2 regions of the Aliiglaciecola litoralis genome follow, and region 1 is predicted to be linked to the other one. Evidence: predicted binding sites of a transcription regulator. Region 1 holds the regulator's gene; the other holds the start of a gene.
The links. The regulator FliA, encoded in region 1, starts transcription of late flagellar genes. The targets are predictions, from matches to a motif close to CTAAAGNTNNNNNNNNNNNNGCCGATA.
Positions count from the first base shown of each region.

Region 2: the regulator FliA is predicted to act here: its motif matches at 2,588-2,614, upstream of ABD036_RS03955 (DUF5610 domain-containing protein).

Region 1 is NZ_BAAAFD010000007.1:80,423-92,226, forward strand. Features, by position in the region: gene ABD036_RS12610 (protein-glutamate methylesterase/protein-glutamine glutaminase) at 1-1,080, opposite strand, end outside; gene ABD036_RS12615 (chemotaxis protein CheA) at 1,371-3,503, opposite strand; gene ABD036_RS12620 (protein phosphatase CheZ) at 3,517-4,284, opposite strand; gene cheY (chemotaxis response regulator CheY) at 4,320-4,703, opposite strand; gene ABD036_RS12630 (RNA polymerase sigma factor FliA) at 4,743-5,474, opposite strand; gene ABD036_RS12635 (MinD/ParA family protein) at 5,471-6,337, opposite strand; gene flhF (flagellar biosynthesis GTPase FlhF) at 6,334-7,707, opposite strand; gene flhA (flagellar biosynthesis protein FlhA) at 7,761-9,860, opposite strand; gene ABD036_RS12650 (PEP-CTERM sorting domain-containing protein) at 10,099-10,665, opposite strand; gene pssA (CDP-diacylglycerol--serine O-phosphatidyltransferase) at 10,891-11,694, opposite strand.
Region 2 is NZ_BAAAFD010000002.1:62,511-74,314, reverse strand. Features, by position in the region: gene ABD036_RS03970 (acyl-CoA desaturase) at 1-568, opposite strand, end outside; gene fabR (HTH-type transcriptional repressor FabR) at 720-1,331, shown strand; gene trmA (tRNA (uridine(54)-C5)-methyltransferase TrmA) at 1,352-2,449, opposite strand; gene ABD036_RS03955 (DUF5610 domain-containing protein) at 2,645-4,048, shown strand; gene ABD036_RS03950 (GspE/PulE family protein) at 4,168-6,318, opposite strand; gene ABD036_RS03945 (hypothetical protein) at 6,452-6,655, opposite strand; gene ABD036_RS03940 (hypothetical protein) at 6,931-7,119, opposite strand; gene ABD036_RS03935 (hypothetical protein) at 7,130-7,303, opposite strand; gene rpsJ (30S ribosomal protein S10) at 7,782-8,093, shown strand; gene rplC (50S ribosomal protein L3) at 8,112-8,750, shown strand; gene rplD (50S ribosomal protein L4) at 8,769-9,374, shown strand; gene rplW (50S ribosomal protein L23) at 9,371-9,673, shown strand; gene rplB (50S ribosomal protein L2) at 9,688-10,512, shown strand; gene rpsS (30S ribosomal protein S19) at 10,528-10,803, shown strand; gene rplV (50S ribosomal protein L22) at 10,815-11,144, shown strand; gene rpsC (30S ribosomal protein S3) at 11,154-11,804, shown strand, end outside.

The DNA of each region.
Region 1 (11,804 bases):
ATTTCGTTCAGCGATATTGGCTTTGGTCACAGCTAAGGGCATACCATACACGACGCTGCTATTTTCATCTTGTGCCCAAATTTTGGCACCGCGTTGCTTTAACGCAAGACTGCCCTGTTTTCCATCTGCGCCCATGCCGGTCAGAATAATTCCGAGTACATCGCCACCGTAGACACGGCTTATGGATTCAAAGGTCACATCAACGCTAGGTTTGAACAACAAATGATCCTGTTGCTCCGACTCGGTAATTGTCACTTTTGGATCTTTGACATTACCATCCACTATCATCTGCTTGCCACCGGGTGCCAGATAAGCGCATCCAGGTTTCAATTTATCGCCCGACTGCGCTTCTTTGACAGTGATTTTACAGCCCTGGTTGAGTCTTTCAGCAAAAGCTTTAGTAAAACTACCCGGCATATGCTGAACCAATACGATGGGATAAGGAAAAGACGCAGGGAATTGCGCTAGAATTTTTTGCAAGGCAACCGGCCCGCCAGTGGAAGTCCCAAGCGCAAGCACTGCGTATCGCTTTCCTGAAGCTCTGGTTACGGAACCCGTTAAAACACTCGGGGCTTCAGAAGAAGGTGGCGCAACGGCTTGACTGGTCGAGCGCATAAACACTTGAGTTTTGACCGTGGTGCCTGGAGACGGCGTTTGAATAGCTCGCCTGCTGAAACTAGCTCGTTTTGCGGCAAGCGCTTTGACTCGTGATTGCAAAAGGTCAATTGACTCTCTGCGATTACTGGCAATGTCTTCAAATTTCTTTGGCAGGAAATCTAAGGCCCCCGCATCAAGAGCATCAAGGGTCGCTTGCGCGCCATCATGGGTTAACGAAGAAAACATCAAAATGGGCAGCGGATGAGACTTCATGATTCTTTTTACTGCGGTAATGCCATCCATCACCGGCATTTCAACATCCATGGTGACTACATCCGGTTTAAGCTCGGCAACCATGCTAATCGCTTGCTGACCGTTGCGAGCTATGCCTACTACATCCAACATGGGATCTTGATTCAGTATATCTTTAACCCGACGGCAAAAAAAGCTGGAGTCATCGACCACTAGTACTCGGTATGCCATCGGTTAACACTGCCCTCAAATGTTGGATCGGAATCCATTTTAATTATTCTAAAAGGTAAATTTTTTACCTACCCACAGCTTACATTTCAATCTGCGCATAGTCATCTCGGTATATTACTGTATACAGCACCGCTACACCACTTAAGGTGTGGAACTATCTGTTAATTTTGCAGGTTGTCTTGGGTAGGTACGCCGCTAGCCTCGCGACCTTCACTAACAAGGGGAGGTAGAAAACACACTAAATCAAATGCTTAGATACTTTCCCTTGTAATGAACATTAATTTATTCAGCTACTTTTTCTTTGCGTAACGCTTAAGCAAGTTTGGAATATCAATAATTAATGCAATACCGCCGTCGCTGGTTATAGTCGCGCCAGCCATTCCAGGCGTGCCTTGCAATAATGCATCCAACGGTTTAATCACAACTTCTTCTTGACCTATAAGCGCATCAACCACAAAACCCACTTGTTGCGTACCAATTTGCACTACCACAACATGACCTTGATTTTTATCCGTACTACCTTTGCCATTTTTCAACCAGTCTCGTAGGTAAAATAGTGGTATCGCTTTGGAGCGCACAATCATCGTCAATTGACTGTCAACGGTATTGGTCTTACTCATATCCATATTAATGATTTCATTGACTGCGCCTAGCGGTAAAGCGAAAGTCTGTTCACCAACCACAATCATCAAGGTTGGTAAGATGGCTAACGTAAGTGGCACTTTTATTTCGAGTCGTGTGCCTTTACCCAACGCTGAATCAATATTCACGGTACCATTGAGTTGGTTAATTTTGGTTTTAACCACATCCATTCCCACACCGCGACCTGAAATATCTGATATTTCTGTTTTGGTGGAAAACCCAGGAGCAAAAATCAAATTAAAGGCTTCTACATCAGACATCCTAGCCGCTGCATCGGCATCCAATACACCGCGACTAATCGCAATTTCTTTAAGCTTCTCGGCATCCATTCCTTTACCATCATCTTCGATGGTAAGCAGAATATGATCACCTTCTTGAGACGCAGATAACTTCACAACTCCCATTGATGGCTTGCCTGCCGCAACGCGGTCTTCAGGCATTTCGATGCCATGATCGACAGAGTTTCTGACTAAGTGAACTAACGGATCTGCCAGTGCTTCAACCAAGTTTTTATCTAAATCGGTTTCTTCACCTTCTAACTCTAGGGTAATTTCTTTTTTCAGGCTGCGCGCCAGGTCTCTGACGACCCGAGGGAATCGACCAAACACTTTCTTAATGGGCTGCATACGGGTTTTCATTACCGCCCCTTGCAGGTCACCCGTTACCACATCAAGGTTAGCAATGGCCTTAGTCATAGCTTCGTCGTTAATGTTAATACCAAGACTTAGAAGGCGGTTTCTGACTAACACCAATTCCCCCACCATATTCATGATCTGGTCGAGTCGTTTGGTATCAACCCGAACTGTCGTTTCGCCTTGTGCCGCAGCCGAAGCAGACTTTTTATCATCTTTTTTGGCCGGTGCTTTTACCACAGGTTTAGCAACGGGTGCTGGCGCTGCGGCAGCCACTGGCGTTGGAGGCGGCGGTGGCGGCGGTGGTGGCGGTGGCGGCGGTGGCGGTGGTGGAGGCGCAGCTTTAGCTGGCTCTTTTACCGCTGGTCCTTTACCCGAACCATGTAATTGATCTAATAGCGCTTCGAATTCATCGTCAGAGATTTCATCAGAGTCTGAATCACTGGCTGCAGGAGCTGCTGGAGCAGAAACAGCAGGTGCCGATTCTTTTTCTGCAACGAATTGTCCTTCACCATGCAATTGATCCAACAAAGCTTCAAATTCATCGTCGGTAATGTCTTCACTGTTGTCATCGAGCACGCTTGCTGGTGCTGCAGGAGCAGGTGCGCTTGGTGAGGCACTGCCATGTAACTCATCTAATAAAGCTTCAAATTCGTCTTCTGAAATTTCGTCTATGCTGCCTTCACCTGAGGAGGCTGGTGGTGGCGGTGGAGCTGTTGCCGCTGGAGCCGGCGCTGCAGGCGCAGCAGCATCTTGAGATTCAGGTTTACTCAGACGGTGAAGTGTTTCAAGTAGTTCTGGTGCTGCAGGTTCAAGTGGCTCACGGGCTTTGACGTTTTCGAACATTTCAACCACGACATCGGTGGCCTGCAAAATAACGTCCATTAACTCAGGGGTTAACGTACGTTGCTGATTACGCATCACATCGAAGACATTCTCGGCGCCGTGGCAGATATCCACCAATTCGCTGAGCGCTAAAAATCCAGCCCCGCCTTTGACGGTATGATAACCACGGAAAATCGCATTCAGCAGATCAGAGTCTTCTGGATTGTTTTCGAGATCAACAAGCTGTTCTTGCAGTTGTTCCAGTATTTCACCGGCTTCGACCAAAAAGTCCTGTAGGATTTCCTCGTCAACTTCAAAAGACATGAACCAATTCCTCTTAAAACCCTAAACTAGATAGTAAGTCGTCAACGTCATCCTGACTTGACACAACATCATCACGCGTTTCTGCATCGATAATGGGTCCTTCCGCTTTCACTTTATCGGACTCTTTGTCAGATTTGTGAGTACTTTCATCAACTTTCGGTTTTAAAGCCGCTGTTTCAGGTGCTCCAAATACCGTCAGCATGTGTACCAGACTGTCTTCGACTTCTTTTACTAACTCAATGACTCGGCGAATAACCTGGCCAGTCAAGTCTTGGTATCCTTGTGCCATCAACACATCAGTCAACAACACATTGAGTTTAGCAGTATCTGCAGAAGATTCTTCTAACAGCTTGTCTAATTCATTACATAAAGATTTAAATTCGCCGAGTTCCATTTGTCTGGACATCAGCTTTTTCCATTCAGGCAAGACTTTGGCAATACCAACATGCAGTTTTTCGGCGATGGGCATGCTCTTTTCTACCGCGTCCATCGTGGTATTGGCGGCCTGCTCAGTGGTCTCAATCACGTACATGAGACGACTTTGCGCGTCGGGGATATCTTCAATAGCAAGATTGGAAATGCGAGGATCGAGTTGAAACGTATTGAGCGAGTCATGAAGTTGCCGTGTGAGCTTGCCCACTTCAGCAAATAATTCAACAGAATTCGTCAAGGAAGCTTCCTCTAGCAATTCAGAGGCAGCTTGGTTATCTCCGGACTCAAGTAACTCGACTAATTTTTTAGCTTCGTCAAGAGACAACGGAGCTTTAGCAGAACCGGTCATTCAGACACTCCTAATTGGTTGTCATCGGGTGAGTCTTAACCCAGTCTCTCAAAAATTTTGTCTAGTTTTTCTTTCAATGTATTGGCGGTAAACGGTTTCACAACGTAGCCGTTGACACCGGCTTGTGCAGCCGCAACGATTTGTTCTTTCTTAGCCTCAGCCGTCACCATTAACACCGGTAAGTGTTTGAGGTTGTCATCTGCTCGTATCGCACGAAGCAAATCAATTCCCTGCATGCCAGGCATATTCCAGTCGGTAACGACAAAGTCAAAATCGCTCTGTTGTAGCATCGGCAATGCCGTGCTCCCGTCATCGGCTTCTTGTACATTAGTAAAACCAAGATCTTTAAGTAAATTCTTGATGATACGTCTCATTGTTGAAAAATCGTCAACAACGAGAATTTTCATATTTTTATCCAAAACTGCCTCCAATGAGGATTAAACCAAAATTATTATCTATTATTCTTCGTTTAGTCGCCAAGACTGCATTTTATTTTTCAGTTTTAGCATCGCCTGACTGTGGATTTGGCTGACTCTTGATTCACTGACCTCGAGCACTTCACCGATTTCCCGTAAATTTAATTCTTCATCATAATACAATGATAAAACAATTGCTTCTCGCTCTGGTAATGTAGTAATAGCATGCGCCAAGGCTTTTTGAAACGAACCTTGCAATAAATCTTGAAAAGGCGTGTCGCTGCCTTTCGTTTGTTCCGTGGTGATCACATCTTCAGTAATACCCAGATCTTCAATACCGATTATCTTTCCAGCGTTCACTTCATTGAGCATCTGATGGTAGTCTGTCAGAGACACTTCCAATTTTTCTGCTACGTCTACATCTCGTGCATCTCTGCCGGTCTCTTTTTCGACCTGGTTGATCGCCTCGGTAATAGCACGACCATTTTTGTGTACCGAGCGAGGTGTCCAATCGCCTTTGCGAATTTCATCCAGCATGGCACCGCGTATACGAATACCCGCGAATGTCTCAAAGCTGGCCCCCTTGGTACCATCGAAATTTCGTGCCGCTTCTAGCAAACCTATCATGCCAGATTGAATTAAGTCATCAACCAACACACTGGCAGGAAGTCGCGCTAGCAAATGATGCGCTATGCGTTTGACAAGTGAAGCATGCCTCTCTACCAATTGAGCCGTGTCGGCCTGTTGTTGATAAGCTGCAGCTTTTCTATTCACCCTTGACCACCAACCACTTTCTCGGCAATAAGTTGCTCTAGGAAAAACTCAAGGTGTCCACCTGGCTGATTTGGAATAGGCCAAGTCAGTGCTTTGTCGGCTAACCCTCTAATTGCTACTGCAGCAGGTGACGCAGGATATGCATCAACAATGGCTTTTTGTTTGCGTACCGATTTACGAATATTTTCGTCATAAGGAATAGTTGCCACCAGCTCCAAGGCCACATCTAAGAATCGATTGGTCACTTTAGATAGCTTGGCAAATAGTTCTTGCCCTTCTCGCATGTTGCGCACCATATTGGCGACAATTTTGAACTTGAACACACCGTGTTCACGATTCAGTAATTTAATCAACGCGTAAGCATCTGTGAGTGAGGTGGGTTCATCACAGACTACCATCATGATGTCTTGAGATGCGCGAGAAAAACTTAACACCATGTCAGAAATACCCGCAGCAGTATCCACTAACAGCACGTCAATATCAGCGCGCAGCTCACCAAATGCACGAATAAGTCCAGCGTGCTCTGTTTGGCTGAGTTCAGTCATTGATTGGGTACCGGAGGTTGCTGGTGCAATAAGGATCCCATGGGGCCCCATCACCAACACATCATCCAATGTGCATTCACCTGAAAGTACATGAGAGAGATTTTTCTCTACTCGCAAGCCCAGCATCACGTCCACATTCGCTAATCCAAGATCAGCGTCTAAGACCATGACTCGCTTGCCTTTTTTTGCCATTGCAATCGCAGTGTTAAGGGTAATGTTGGTTTTCCCCACCCCACCTTTACCGCCGGTAACTGCGATCACTTTAATTAATCGAGATTGATTCATTCGTCTTAAGCTACTCGCTTGGTCCTCAATCATACTGCCAATGCCGATCTTGTGTTTTCTGGCTTGTTAGTATGGATCATACCGTATTTTTTATAAAGCTTAGCCGCTGCTGAGATTAAATACTTTGCATCTGCAACTTTAATATCTTCAGGGACTCTTTGTCCATCGGTGATATAACTGATGGCTAATTTGTGTTCAACCGCAACACTGATCGCCTCTCCAAGACTGTAACATTCGTCTAACTTTGTCAAAATACATCCTTCCAAAGCAATCGACTTATATGCATTAATTGTATGCTGCATCACTGTGTGCTGCGCATTTGCCTGCATCACGACATATTTCTTAATAGTAGCACATGAATGCTGATTCAATGTATCTAACTGCTTGATTAATCGGGAGTCTCTTTGACCAAAGCCCGCTGTATCAATCAATACTAGTCGTTTGTTTCGCAGTTGGAAAAGTATATCTGATAATTCTTCTGCATTTTGCGCTTTTTTTACAGCGCAGCCAATAATTTTTCCATAAGTGGCTAATTGTTCGTAAGCGGCTATACGATAGGAATCAATTGTTACCAGTGCCACTTGCTCAGCACCATAACGCTGTGCTGCCCGTGCCGCTAGTTTAGCAATCGTGGTGGTTTTACCGGTTCCGGTCGGCCCAACTAACGCAACAACACCTTCGGTGTCTAAAATAGCATTGCCAGAGGTATGAATGCGATTGGCCATTAATTTTAACAGAAACAACCATGCCTGACGTTCATCAGCTGATTCAGGGGTATATGAGACCACATCTGAGGCGATTGATTCACTGATCCCCATAGCTTCTAAGCGAGATGCCAGATAGCCATGCAATGGATGCGAGCGTTGCTGCTCTTGCTTGATGAGACCAGACACTTGGAACTGCAACATACCTCTTAACGCATTAAGCTCGTTTTTAATCTCACTGATGGCCGATGCATCATGCTGTTGTTGCGTATTGCTTGTCGGTGCGATCTTTGGAGCAATATTTACGGGGGCATGGGTAAAGGATTTTTCCGACGGGAAATCCTGCGCTGAATTCGTTGTTTGTTGATTTTGCTGCTCTAATAATGCGCGCAAGCTATCCGGCCCCGAATCACCAATAATTTCACTCAAACTCGGCACTTTCTTAGCATTTTTAGCTGGCGCAGCGCTACGATTGGGCATGGAAGTGGCAGTCTTGTTTGATTCTGCGCGATAAGTTGACGCTGCTTTTGCGGAGCTGACAGGGGCAGTGCTCGAAGCGGGTTGGTCATAAGCGGCGATAATTTCAATCCCATCGCTGACTTTTTTGTTAGACATGATCACCGCATCGCCGCCCAGTTCACTTTTGACCTGGTTCAATGCATCTCGCATGTCTTTTCCGATAAAGCGTCTAATTTTCACAATGCCTCCGATGGAGCGAGCTAATTTGATGTTCTAATTTCATAGGCGTCATTTTATTGACCCACGGCACTTACAATGCGTATCTGTTTGTCACTGGGTATTTCTTGATATGACAGCACGTGTAACCCCATGACTGAATGTTTAAAGAATTTCGATAACACTGGGCGAAGCATACCTGAGGTTAATAACACCGCGGGCTCGCCCTCTAGCTCTCGCTGTTGCGACGCTTCGGTTAACGAATGTTGAAGCTTTTCGGCCAGTCCTGGTTCGATACCTGCGCCATCTTCTCCACCCGCTTGTAATGACTGGTGCAACATCTGTTCCAGATCGGGAGCCAAAGTAATGACAGGTAGCTCTTTTTCATTATTATTTATTTCTTGCACGATCAAACGTTTGAGTGCAATTCGCACGGCTGAGACCAGTACATCGGGATCTTGCGTCTTAGGTCCGTACTCACACAATGTCTGCACTATGCTGCGCATATCTCGGATCGGAACGCCTTCATACAGTAAAGTCTGCAACACTTTCACCACAGTGCTCAGCGGAAGAATATCCGGTACTAAGCCTTCCACTAATTTAGGGCTGGATTTGGCAAGCATGTCGAGCAATTGCTGCACTTCTTCATGCCCTAAAAGCTGGTAGGCATTATTGGTTAGCAGTTGACTTAAATGGGTCGCCACTACAGTAGCCGCATCGACCACGGTATATCCCAATGTTTGCGCATGCTCCCGTTGCTGTGGACGGATCCACACGGCATCTAGTCCAAAGGCTGGGTCGCGGGTCGCTTTACCTTCTAATTTGCCAAACACCTGGCCGGGATTAATCGCTAATTCATCATCATGGCTGATTTCCGCGTCGCCCACCGTTACGCCAAGCATAGCGATGGTATAGCTATTAGGATTGAGATCTAAGTTGTCACGAATATGCACCGCTGGAATTAAGAAGCCCAACTCTTGCGAAAGCTTTTTACGCACGCCTTTAATGCGCGTCAGTAGCTCGCCACCTTGAGTTTTATCTACCAGTGGGATCAAGCGATAGCCCACTTCCAAACCGATGGTGTCGACGTGTTGGACATCATCCCAGCCCAATTCTTTTATCTCTTGTGGTTGTTGACTTTGTTCTGGCAAATTGTCAACGCTTTGCGGTGCCTCGGCGTTTCGGCGCGCGCTCCATACGTTGTAGTAGGCGACGCATGCGACAAAGGCACTGAAACCTAAAAAGGCAAAATGCGGCATGCCGGGCACAATCCCCATCACAAACAAGATACCGGATGTGACGTACAAGGCTTTTTGATTGCCCAATTGTCGACGCATTTCCTGTCCCATTTCTTGGGAGTCATTTTCACGGGTAACAATAATCGCCGTCGCTACTGATAAGAGTAATGATGGAATTTGTGCTACTAGTCCATCCCCTATGGTCAAAATGGTATAGATTTCAATCGCGTCGCTGAAATCAAGATCGTGCTGGATCATACCGATAAACAAGCCACCGACGATATTGATCAACATAATAAACAGCCCGGCAACGGCATCACCTTTCACAAACTTTGAGGCACCGTCCATCGACCCATAAAAATCCGCTTCACTGGTAATTTCGATGCGGCGTTTACGCGCTTCGTCTTGGTCGATGTAACCGGCGTTAAGATCAGCATCAATCGCCATCTGTTTACCCGGCATTGCATCTAGGGTAAAGCGGGCGCTGACTTCAGAGATGCGTCCCGCACCGGCGGTGACTACTTTAAAGTTGATGATAAGCAAGATGGCAAAGACCACGATACCCACCGCATAGTTACCGCCAATTACCACCTCACCAAAAGCTTGGATCACTTTTCCGGCGGCGTCCCCACCTTCGTGTCCTTCGAGCAAAACAATGCGGGTGGAGGCGACATTTAGCGCCAAACGTAAAACAGTGGCAATCAATAACACTAACGGGAAAATACCGAACTCGACTGGTTTTTTGGTGAATACCGATACCAAGATGACCATCAGCGACAGCGCGATATTGAAGCTAAACAGAATATCCAACAGCACCGCGGGCATCGGTAAGATAACCATACCCATAATGGCCAGCAACACCAAAGGTGCACCTACCCCATTAGTGAAGTTCTTAACGTGATTTCTGTCTATCCGGTTAAAGTAACCTGCAAGTTCCATACAACGAATTATTGACGTGAGTGATAATTGAAGTTGAGATTGCAACAAACGCGCCAACTAGGATTGACTTAAATTTGACGCTGAGCGGCATTTACGAGATCCGTAAAGTGACGCTAAAAAGGACTGAAACTAGGTGTAAAAAAATCTGACGCCCAAAAAGCAGCGGCTATACGAGGAAATATCAGACACAAAAAACCCGGGATAAACCCGGGTTTTAGTTATCAACTGGTAAGTAAGCTTATTTAGCAGCCACTTTTCTGCGTACTAGTAAACCTAAGCCAGCAAGCATTAGCACTAGAGCTGAAGGCTCTGGTACGTAAGTTACTTGACCTAAGCGACCATTTCCTTCGCTGAAAATACCGTCAAAGGTGTCTTCGGCTATTACAGATCCACTAGACAAAGGGCCCACATCAATGAACAACTCAAGGGCAGAAGGGTGTACGAACCCTTCGCTGTAAAATTCAAGTCCAGCTGTGAAGTTAAACGGGTCAAAGCCGGCGACGATAGGCATGCCAAAAAACACAGAATCGCTATCTGCCATTGTTAAGTTCAAAAAGCCGAAGTTAATATCAACTACGGTTGAATCAGTGTCGAGGAAACCAAACTCGTCAGCTAGATCTGTGTTGTAAGTAATAGTACCAAGCAATTGGTCGAGACCTGCGGAAACACCGAAAAAGCCAAAATCTTCATTGATGTCTGCATAAATTTCTTGTTGGATGATAGCGCCAGCGTTAGCTGACATTGACATGCCTAGTGTAGAGGCCATTAAACCTGTTGCGAGTAGAACATTTTTCAAATACTTCATAAGTTAGCCTTATTATTGTTATCAACGATTTCGTTATTATTATTATTATAATTTAGCGATAGTACCCCTGGGGAGTTCAACCTCTGGCCTTTCTAAAGCAATTAACGAACCAATGTTTTTTTATTTAGAAAAAACAATAAGTTATGATTTATTCAATTATTTCGCAAATGCAAAGCGTTAAAAATATTGACAGTTTGAAGCTCACTATTAACGCAACGCAGTGGATTATTTTCTATCTTCAGCATCAGATTCGCTGTTATCTTCTTGATTAGCAAAATCCGAATCACCCTCTTCATGATCACCGACCACATCTTCTAAGCGCATTTTATCGACACTGCGAAAGGTGTTTATCGGCCCAGCCAGTGCGTAAAGAGCAAACACTAAGAACAATACTAAAGCGGGTTCGGTTGCCACAATGACAAAGCCCATCATGATTATCAGCATGGCTACAAAAGGCACTTTGCCGTGCCAATCTACTTCTTTAAAGGAGTTATATTTAAAGTTACTGACCATCAACAAGCCAGATAAGCCAGTAATTACAGCGACAATCACGCCGTAGTCATTACCATCGAGATCGTATTCAACACCTACCCAGACAAGGCCTGCAACCAGAGCCGCAGCAGCCGGACTGGCTAAGCCTTGGAAAAAACGCTTATCGGCAATGCCAACTTGGGTATTGAAGCGTGCCAAACGCAATGCCGCTCCTGCTACGTATATAAAGGCAGCTAACCAACCTATTTTACCGAGTCCGGTTAAACCCCAATTGTACGCCACCAGCGCGGGGGCCACGCCAAACGACACCATATCAGCCATGGAGTCGTATTCTGCCCCAAACTCACTTTGAGTATTGGTCATTCTGGCAACTCGGCCATCTAAGCCATCAAAGATCATCGCAATAAAAATCGCCACAGCGGCAGCTTCAAAGCGACCGTTCATCGATGCTACAACCGCGTAGAAACCGGAAAACAATCCCGCCGTTGTTAATAAATTAGGTAGTAAATAGATACCTTTACGTTTTGATTCTGTCATATTTCCTCCTGACTACTTAGGCACAAGATACCATAGGAAAACTTAAGTCGGTATAAGCAACAAGTGTCAAAGCTATAAATTATTACAGCTGTATTTAGGCGTGTTAGTGA
Region 2 (11,804 bases), on a different contig from region 1:
CCAATCTGAACACACCGGCCAATAACAACATACCCAAAACATCGCCATTTAACAGGCCAAGCAACGCCGGGATCCCGAAGTTCGTAGCCAGCACCAAAGGTAAATAATATTTGTGTTGCCACATGACAATGGCATCTTTTTGCAAGTCTTTGCAGTTGCTGTAATTGCTATAACGCTGCGATTGATAATCTCTTAGCATCCAACCAATATGAGAAAAGAAAAATCCTTGTTTGGCTGAGTAGGGGTCTTTGCCATTTTGGTCCACAAAGCGGTGGTGTACGCGATGATCAGAGCACCAGTGTAAAATGCTGTTTTGCAGTGCCATCGCACCACCAATAGCGAGAACGAATCGCACAACAGGATGAGCATCATAGGATTTGTGTGACCACAATCTGTGGTAGCCTGCAGTTATCGACATGCCTGAAAAATAAATCAAGAAAATACAGGCGCCAATTTCTATCCCATCAAATCCATTGAAATAGGCTTCTAGAGGTACGCCCACTAAGGCGATGAGGCCGGTAATTGAGAATACAAGGATGTTAGTTAATATAATGGGAGCTTTTTTCATCTAATAATTTTAACGCTTTTTGAGCTTACAACTGTACGCTAATTTAGCTTGACCTAGCGAGGATATCAAGTAAATTCGTTGAAAAATAACTCTGACTGCGATGTAATCGACGTTGCTTTAACAATTTACTTTAAACTTTATTAGGAACCTTGTGACCTTAAATCGACAGCAACAAAAACTCAAAACTCGCCGAGCTATTATTGATGCAGCTTTTGGATTACTCGACGAGCAACACAGTTTTTCCAGCATGAGTTTACGTGAAGTGGCTCGTGCCGCCGGGATTGCACCGACTTCTTTTTATCGCCATTTTAAAGATCTGGATGAATTAGGACTGACGCTGGTCGATGAAGCTGGATTGACTCTGCGTCAACTGATGCGCCAAGCCCGCGTCAGGATTGCTTCTGGCGGTGGCGTTATTAGCACGTCGATTGATACCTTTATGGAATTTGTCACTGCGAATAGCAACGTATTCAGACTACTTTTACGTGAGCACACAGGCACGTCAAATGCGTTTAGAGCGGCAGTTGTTAGGGAAATCCAGCACTTCACGCAAGAGTTAACAGATTACACAGTTGCAACCACTAAGCTGCCCAAAGAACTGGCAAATTTGCAAGCGGAAGCCATGGTGAAGTTGGTATTTAGTACTGGCGCAGAAGCCTTAGACTTGGACAATGCCCAAACTGCCAATTTGGCCCAACGCTTAAAAGTACAGTTGCGCTTTATTTCAAACGGAGCACGCGAGTACAGTAAGCATAAAGAATGATCGGGTAGCAATGCACAAGATCATCGTTTTACCAAATATACGCCAGCCTCTACATGGTGGGTGTAAGGGAATTGATCAAACAGAGCAAACCGTTGGACGTCGTGGGTTTTGCTCAGTACTGCTAGGTTTTCCTGCAAAGTTGTTGGATTACACGAAATATACACTATGTTTTGGTAATTACTTACCATCTCAACGGTAGTCTCATCTAAACCTGCTCTTGGTGGATCAACTAACACGGTTTGGCAATTATAGCTTTGCAGATCGACACCACTGAGCCGATTGAACTGACGTTTTCCTAGCTGCGCCTCGACAAACTCTTCACTCGACATACGGATAATAGTGACATTGTCTAACCCGTTATCCGCAATATTCTGTTGCGCGGCTTGCACTGAGGTCTTAGAAATTTCGGTCGCCAAAACGCGCTCAAAATTCTGCGCCATGGGTATGCTAAAATTGCCTAAACCACAATAAAGCTCCAGCAGATCACCTTGGCTTTGCTGAGTTACATCCAATGCCCATTCAATCATTTTGATGTTTACGCCAGCATTGGGCTGGGTGAAACTGTTTTCAATTTGTTGAAATTGATAGTTGCGATCAGCGATCGGTAATACTTCTGTGACGTAGTCTTTATCTTTAACCCATTTTTGCTTGCGAGCACGGCCGACAATATCGATTTTGTAGCTTAGGCGTAACGTCTTTAAAATCCCCTCAATTTCTCGTTCCCAGTGTTCATCCAAGGGTTTGTGATACAGCATAGAAACTACAATTTCATCACTGAGGGTACTCAAATAGTCAATCTGAAAAAGCTTTCTGCGTGCGAGTTCGTTGTGCCTGATTAAATCAAGTAAATCGGTCATCACCTGATTGATTAACAGACTTGCCGGTGGGAAATGTTCGACCTTGTATTTTTGCTTAGTCTGATTGTCGAACATGATGTGAAACAAGTCATCACCTTGATGCCAGACTCGAAATTCAGCTCTCATTCTATAGTGCAACGGCTCAGAACCAAACACCTCAAGAGAGGGCATAGTGAAGCTGTTAAACTGCTGTTCCAGGTGCGCCTCTTTGTGCTTTAATTGAGCGGCGTATTGGCTTGGGTCGATTTCGGTAGGTCGCATGATAAGTCGGCGTCTTTGTTGCTAGAAAACAGCACGAATTGTAAAGACTTCATCTTAGCTTGCAACGGGTATTTGCGGCTTTAATTTGACTCTGCTGCCAAGGTTTGCTGATTTTTTGAACATGTTTACAAATAAAAACTCATTAAACTGTAATTATCGCCGATACTATTTAACGAGGATAGTGAGGTATTTGATATGAACTTTAGTGAAATTAAAGCGTTTTTAGGGAATAAACCCCTAATTAACCCAAATGAGAATGCTCAAAGCCAATTGCGAGAAGCTGGCCTGAAACAGGCTGCTGAAGGGATCCGCGCAAACTCTGAGAGTTCAGTGAGTAAACTAAGTTCGCAAACCACTGTGGGCTTGAGAATTTACAACAATTCGTTAAATCAATCTTTGCGACTCGACGACAAACAAGCAAATTTACCTGCACCCAAAGAAGCGCAAAAGGGGTTATTCGACTTTGAAGAAATCGCTAAGAATGTGCTGCGATTTGTCAGTGGCGTAATTTCAGGTGCAGCCAAAAGTGGTGCTGATGAGGCTACATTGACGGATCTTTTTGACCAAGCTCGCTCTGGGGTGGCTAAAGGGATTAAAATGGCAGAGAAAGAACTTGAAGGCTTCATGAGCGAAGAAATTTCAGGTGGTATTTCGGCCAGCGCGGAATTAATTGAGCGCGGAATTCAACGTTTGCAAGATGAAATCTTCGGCAATCCTGTACAACAAGATACAGCGTACCCATCAAGTGCTGCTGTTACTAAGACGTCAGAAAGTGTGTCTTATGCTAAGCAAGAAAGTGGAGAGCTAAACATTCGCACCCGTGACGGTGACCAAGTCTATATTCAGTTTACCGGTGTACAAGCATTTGAATTTAACCGTCAAATCGTGAGTGAGCAAGCATCAGGCCCTGCTAAATCAAAAGACATGGAAAGCAACGATGTCATGCCTCGTGAACCACTGCAAACGGATGAGGTGCCGTTGAACGAGTCAACCGATTCTACCGACGTTACAGCAGCCGATCCGCAAGTTGCGGCACAATCTAACGCTGAATCGGCAGGCCGCACCACTAGTGTCAGCCAGCAAAGCATGTCATTCAGTCAGAGCAATCTGAGCTTTACCGTCAATGGCGAATTAGATGAAGCCGAATTAGCTTCCATTGGTCAATTAGTCAGTGACGCGAATGATTTAGCCAAGGACTTTTTTGATGGCGATATTGAAACTGCCTTTAATCAAGCCTTAGAGCTTGGCTTTGATAAACAAGAGCTTGCAGGTTACGCCTTGCAATTAACGCGACAAGAGCAGGTTGAGGTGGTGAAAGCGTATGAGTCGGTGTCGCAATACGACGGTAATGAGTCGGCCACGAACGCGTCGTCCAAACCTGTTGAGCGTGTTAGTGACTACTTGGCTAAAATGCTCAATGTACTGGACCAATCTCAGCAAAAGCTGGAAGACAGCGAACAGTATGAAAAGCTGATTAACTCACTGGTAAATCGTGTGCAGGACGTTGATACCAATGAACTGGTTTCTGCGATAAATGATTTCCACGTATTTAATAAGCAGTTGTTAAACAGTTTGCCAAACCAAAAACAAGACGCTTAGTCGCCTTTTATGTCCCCTCAAAACCTGACTTTTCAAGGCCATTATCCGTTGGATAATGGCCTTTTTTATTAGCCTAAATATTGGTGTCGGATTAAGGTAAATGTATTAGTAGTTAGTGTTTAATCGGTACCACTGATAATCTGGATTTGCGCCAGATCGGTATCTCCCTTGATGGCTTTAAGAATGCCATCTTGAGTCAGGGTTCGCATTCCGTCTTTCATAGACTGCTGCTTCATCTCAGTCACCGATGACTCTTTATACACGAGTGACCGTAAATCGGGAGTCATTGCCAGTAATTCATGCACACCAGTTCGACCTTTATAGCCGGTGTCACCGCATTCTTCGCATCCGGCTCCCCTATGTAGAATCAGGGGTTCTTGGATATTCAATTCCGCAAGATATTCTTCACCATACTGACGACGGATAAACGACATATCGACGTCGGAGGCCTCGTACTCTTCTTTACAGTTGCTACATAAAGTGCGTATTAAACGTTGTGCCATGATCCCCACACAAGCATCAGAGAAGTTGACCGGATCGAGTCCGAGATCGAGCAAACGGGTAATGGTTTCGGGAGCTGAGTTGGTGTGCAACGTGGATAGTACCAAGTGACCTGTGAGGGATGCCTCGATACCAGCATGGGCGGTTTCTTTATCCCGCATCTCACCGATCAGAATAATATCTGGGTCAGCACGCAAAAACGCTCTGAGAGCATTGGCGAAGGTGAAGCCAATTTTGGGGCTTACCTGAACCTGCTGCAAACCAGGCTGAGTAATCTCTACTGGATCCTCTGCGGTCCAGATTTTTTTATCCGGGGTGTTCAGATACCCTAGGATGGCATGTAAGGTGGTGGTTTTACCCGAGCCTGTTGGTCCCACCACCAATAAAATACCATGTGGCTTCTTGATCATATCTTTGAGCATTGTCATATTGCGCGGCGATATATTCATTTTCTCAATAGGTAAAGCGCCACCTGCTGCTAATATCCGCATGACAACACCTTCACCAGCCACTGTGGGAATAGTGGCAACCCGGACTTCAACTAGTTGGCCTGACATTTTAAACGCCAATTTGCCATCTTGCGGAACCCGTTTTTCGGCGATATTCAAGTTCGCCATAATTTTGATGCGCGCGATAACAGCACTGTGGTGTGAGGCCGGTACTTGAGTGACATCACGGCATACGCCGTCAATTCTCAGCCTGACGCGCGTTGGACCATTTTTTTCAGGATCCACGTGTATATCGGAGGCATTTAAACGTTTAGCATCATGCAACACTCGGCTTACTAATCGAACAACCGCAGGGGCGTCGTCCGACATTTCCTCGCCTGAGTCATCCATTTCTTCAGCGCTAGTGCCTATTTCATCGAGGATTTCATCCATCTCGCCAGGTGCAGCACCGCCACCGCTGGCGCCTAGATACTGTAATACCTGATTCGGTAAGCCGACGCTGATTTCGTAACTGTCTATGCCAAGCGCACTTTCAATTTCCATCAACAATGCGGCGTTGTTCGGTTCAGCCATCAACACAATGGGATTTTCAGAGGCATCCGCCAATACGACTACGTAATTTCGTTTGAGATAAGAAAGGTTTAATTTATTACCGCTTTGCAACACATGGTATTTTTCAGGCTGATAGTTCAAATAGGGAACTTGATAGTGTACCGACAGAGCGTTACCCAATTCGTCTTCAGGTATACGCGCTTCTGACACTAAACGCTGAATTAATTGACGGATGTCTTTGCTTGATTCAGTAAACTGTTTAAGGTCTTTTTCAGACATCAGCTTGCGATGCACTAAGTAATCGAATGGATTGCTAGTTCCGCCCAACTCATAACGAAACTTATTGCCCAAGATTTCCGATAGCGAATTGGCCATGGTTAAATCAGCGTCGCCAAATGCCCCCACGTTTTTGTTGATTATCTGCATGACACCCATCAACACACCGGCATTGAGAATAGGCACACAAATAATGTTCTCGGTCTTAAATGACGTGTTCTTATCAAACTTGTCGGCAAATTTTAAACGAGGATGGATATCTGCCAGCTCTTGACTGTTATAAGGATCACTAATCAGTAGTGGTTTTTGACTCAGGGCCACGTATCCCGCGATTGATTGCGGACTGATAGGCACTTTAATTTGACGCGTTTCTTTGCCTGTTTTAAAGCGGGCGACCAGATCTTGATGCTGACGACGACGTTGAAAAATACTCATACGCTGAGCACCAAACAAGCTCAGTATCATTGGCTCCAATTGCTGATACGCATCCATTAACGATGGGTGAGCCTCGAGTAACCTATCGATTTTCTGCAGTGCCTGCTCTATTTCAAGTTCTGTTGCCATTTACTACGTCAAAGTTGTTGCAATTAGCTTAACTATAACCGAGTGTAATCATTAACAAAACCTAAGTTTTAGGTGTATTCAGTGCTTTTTTGTTAGTTAGATTAAAAAGCAAACCTGCAATCATAAAAAGCAGTGATGTTTGAAATACTGGATTAGCATGTATGTCTACGTCATTTACTATCCATTGATAAGCACTAGAGTAAAGAGTAGTAAAAATATTTATGAAAATAAGTATATAGGTAAACTTTTCAAGTTTAGGATCCATTAGCTTCACTCCTTCTTTTTACTATGCCGTCACTCATTACAATATTGTTTACTAAAAGAGAGATAAAAGAGTAGCCCTGCAATCACGAAAAGTAACGCTGTTTGAAAAGTTGGATTAGTGTTTAATGCAATATCATCTATAAACCAGGATATGGTTGCTGAAATTAAGTTAAAGGCAATGTTTAAGTAAAGCATTATATAAGTAAACGTTATTATCTTTGGGTTCATGCTCAATTCCTTTATTAAATGAATGCGAGGGATGGCCCCCGCTAATTATCAGTTGCTTTTATGAATGGCATCATATGCTGCCAGACCAAGCTTGTATCCGCCCCTGCCACCGAAAGTATACGCTGCAGCCCTAACTAAAAAGCCAACTGCATAGCCAATTACGTAGCCCGTCTGTTGTTCCTCGGTAGCGCCACACCCTGAGATGGCATGGACGTCTTTGTTTGTTAGTTCATACATAATTTATCTCCTAGTTTGACTTATGTATCGCGTCGTAGAAGCCCATACCCAAACCTCGACCAAAACTCTGCGCGGTTCCTGTTGCGTTAACGTAAGTTAGAAATGTTATCGCTCCTCCCAGCACTAGCGCCGGACCAAAAGCCCCATTAACCTCTACTACTTGATTTTCATTCAATTCTCGCATTTGCGAATTCCTTTTGATTGATAAATGTAGAGTACGTAACCACGTACCCAGAAAGTGTCTGTATTAACCAAAATCGCTTGTGAAGAACGCAGCGAACCGCGTACGCAATAGACTTTGAATACAGACACTAAAAGGTTAGAATAAGGATAGCTAAAGCGCACCTGTCCCTAGGTACAGTTTCTAATAGCTTTTTGTGATATTAAATCAGCCCTTATGGCAATTTGCGCTATCAGTGGCTTTTATTACATTTAGGCGTTGCATATTTTTACAGCGCATGTATAATTCGCGCCCACTTGCCCTTATGGGTAGTGATTTTTGGCAGGACCAATGAGTACAGGCTAACGCTCAAACTTGTTGCAGCGCTGAGAATATACAAACAAGACCCCAATTGGGGGTTATCGGTTTACATGCATCCTCCCACCTAATAGAAAGGTTGGTGTGGATGGTTTTTTTTGTTCTTTCGGTTGGAGCTTAATCGATGCCAAATCAAAGAATTCGTATTCGTTTGAAAGCGTTTGATCACAAGTTGATCGATCAGTCTACGGCTGAAATCGTTGAAACTGCGAAACGTACTGGTGCTCAGGTTAGCGGTCCTATCCCACTGCCTACTCGCAAAGAACGCTATACCGTATTGGTTTCTCCTCACGTAAATAAAGATGCACGTGATCAGTATGAAATCCGTACGCATAAGCGTTTAGTAGATATCATTGAACCAACTGATAAAACAGTTGATGCATTGATGAGATTGGACTTGGCTGCCGGTGTTGATGTTCAAATCAGCCTGGGCTAACAAGAGAGGGTTTTAACAATGGCGATTGGTCTTATCGGTCGTAAAGTAGGTATGACTCGCATCTTCACTGAAGATGGTGTGTCAATTCCTGTGACTGTTATTGAAGCGACCCCAAATCGTGTGACTCAGTTACGCACTGAAGAAACAGATGGGTATCGCGCGCTACAAGTAACCGCTGGCGATAAAAAAGCGAACCGCGTTAATAAAGCTGCAGCAGGTCATTTTGCTAAAGCTGGCGTGGAAGCTGGTCGCGGTTTATGGGAGTTCCGTTTAGACGGCAACGAAGGCGAAGGCATTGAAGTAGGCAGTGAAATTACTGTTGAGATTTTTGCTGAAGCTAAACTTGTTGACGTAGCAGGAACTTCAAAAGGTAAAGGTTTTCAGGGCGGCATTAAGCGCTGGAACTTCAGCCATCAACGTATGACACACGGTAACTCGTTGTCACACCGTGCTCCTGGTTCTATTGGTCAAAACCAATCACCAGGTAAAGTTTTCAAAGGTAAGAAAATGGCTGGCCAAATGGGCAACAAAGCTGTGACTACTCAATCTTTGGAAGTGGTACGTGTTGACGCTGAGAATAACCTTCTTTTAGTCAAAGGTGCAGTACCTGGCGCTCCAGGCGGCGATGTAATCGTCAAGCCTGCAGTTAAAGCGTAACGTCTGAGGAGTGAAGTGATGGAATTAGTATTGAAAGACGCGAACAGCGCTCTTGAAGTCTCCGAAGCGACCTTTGGACGTGATTTTAACGAAGCCCTAGTACACCAAGTAGTAGTGGCGTTCGGTGCTGGAGCCCGTCAAGGTTCTAAAGCACAAAAAACACGCTCTGAAGTTCGAGGCGGTGGCAAGAAGCCATGGCGTCAAAAGGGTACTGGTCGTGCTCGTGCTGGTACAATCCGCAGCCCAATTTGGGTTGGTGGTGGCCGTGCGTTTGCAGCCAAGCCTCAAGATCACAGCCAAAAAGTAAACAAAAAGATGTACCGTGGAGCTATTCGTAGCATCCTATCTGAATTGGTACGTCAAGAACGTTTGGTTGTTGTAGAAAAATTTGGTGTTGATGAACCTAAAACGAAAGCACTTGTTGCTAAGCTTAATGAACTTGAGCTTAATGATGTGCTAATCGTAACGTCTGAAGTAGAAGAGAACTTGTTCTTAGCTGCTCGTAACTTGTATAAAGTTGACGTTCGTGACGTTCAGGGTATTGACCCAGTAAGCTTAATTGCATTCGAAAAAGTGTTGATCACTGCCGATGCGGTTAAACAGCTAGAGGAGGCATTAGCATGATCTCTGAAGAGCGTTTGCTTAAGGTGCTTTTAGCACCACACGTTTCTGAAAAATCAACCATGGCTGCTGAAAGCAACAACGCTGTTGTCTTCAAAGTCGTAAAAGACGCGACCAAAGCTGAAATTAAAGCTGCTGTTGAAAAGCTTTTCGAAGTTGAAGTAAATAGTGTTCGCACCTTGAACGTAAAGGGTAAAACCAAGCGTCACGGTCAGTCTTTTGGTAAGCGTAACGACTGGAAAAAAGCATATGTAGTGCTTAAAGAAGGTCAAGACATCGACTTCGTCGGTGGCGAAGCTTAAGAAGGGGATTAGAGATGCCATTATTAAAAGCTAAGCCGACTTCTGCAGGTCGTCGTCACGTAGTTCAGGTTATTAACCCTGATCTACATAAAGGCGCGCCTTACGCACCATTGCTTGAGAAAAACAGCAAGTCTGGTGGTCGTAACAACAATGGTCGCATTACCGTGCGTCACATTGGTGGTGGTCACAAGCAACATTATCGTTTAATCGACTTCAAGCGTAACAAAGACGGCATTCCAGCCAAAATTGAACGTTTGGAATACGATCCTAACCGTTCTGCTAATATTGCACTTGTGCTTTATGCAGATGGTGAGCGTCGTTATATTCTTGCACCGAAAGGCGCTCAAGCTGGACAAGCTATACAGTCTGGCGCTGATGCTCCGATCAAAGCGGGTAATGCAATGCCTATGCGCAACATCCCAGTGGGTACAACTGTACACGCCATTGAGATGAAGCCTGGTAAAGGCGCGCAAATTGCTCGTTCTGCAGGACAATATGCACAAATCTTAGCGCGTGCCGAAGGTTATGTAACACTTCGTCTGCGTTCTGGTGAAGTTCGTAAAGTATTGGCTGATTGCCGCGCCACCATTGGTGAAGTCGGTAACGCTGAGCACATGCTTCGTTCACTAGGTAAAGCTGGTGCAACACGTTGGCGCGGTGTGCGTCCAACAGTTCGTGGTGTAGCCATGAACCCAGTAGATCACCCACATGGTGGTGGTGAAGGTCGTACCTCTGGTGGCCGTCATCCAGTAACACCTTGGGGTGTCCCGACTAAGGGTAAGAAAACCCGTAGTAACAAGCGTACCGATAAACTTATCGTACGTCGTCGTAACAAGTAACAGCGAGGATTCACCATGCCACGTTCTCTCAAGAAAGGTCCATTTATTGACCTGCACTTGCTGAAGAAGGTAGAGGCTGCAGTGGAAAAGGGCGAAAAGAAACCAATTAAGACTTGGTCTCGTCGCTCCATGATCATCCCAGATATGATTGGGTTGACCATTGCGGTCCATAACGGTCGCCAGCACGTACCTGTTTTCGTCTCTGACGAAATGGTTGGCCATAAGTTGGGCGAATTTGCGCCAACGCGTACTTACCGCGGCCATGTCGCGGATAAGAAAGCGAAGAGATAAGAGGAAAAATTATGGAAGCTTTAGCTAAACATCGTTTTGCCCGTTCTTCGGCTCAGAAAGCACGCTTGGTTGCAGATCAAATTCGCGGTTTACACGTTGAAAAGGCGCTTGAAGTTCTGACTTATAGTCCGAAGAAAAGCGCTGCTCTAGTCAAAAAAGTACTAGAGTCTGCGATTGCGAACGCTGAACACAATGAAGGCGCAGACATCGATGAGTTGACTGTCGCAAAAATCTTCGTTGATGAAGGCCCAACTATGAAGCGTATCAAGACCCGAGCCAAAGGCCGAGCTGATCGTATCTTTAAACGCAGCAGTCATATCACTGTTGTAGTAGCGGACTAGGAGATTGTAATGGGACAGAAGGTACATCCTACAGGTATACGCCTGGGTATCAGCAAACCATGGACGTCTACTTGGTACGCTAACACAGCGGAATATGCAGACAACCTGTTTAATGATCACCAGGTACGTCAATACCTGACAAAAGAATTGAAAAACGCGTCTCTTTCTAAAATCATTATCGAGCGCCCAGCGAAAAGCATTCGTGTGACTATTCACACTGCTCGCCCTGGTGTTGTTATCGGTAAGAAAGGTGAAGATGTAGAGAAGCTTCGCAAACATGTATCTAAGCTAGCCGGTGTGCCAGCTCAGATCAATATTGCTGAAGTGCGTAAACCTGAACTAGATGGCCAACTTGTTGCTGACAGCATCGCAAGCCAATTAGAACGACGCGTTATGTTCCGTCGTGCTATGAAGCGTGCAGTGCAAAACGCAATGCGTCTGGGTGCCAAAGGTATCAAGGTTCAAGTAAGCGGTCGTTTGGGCGGAGCAGAAATTGCACGCGCAGAATGGTATCGTGAAGGTCGTGTACCACTACACACTTTCCGTGCTGATATCGACTATGCAACTTCTGAAGCTTTGACTACGTACGGTATCATCGGCGTTAAAGTTTGGATCTTCAAAGGTGAAGTATTAGGCGGACTGCCTCTTACCCAAGAGCAA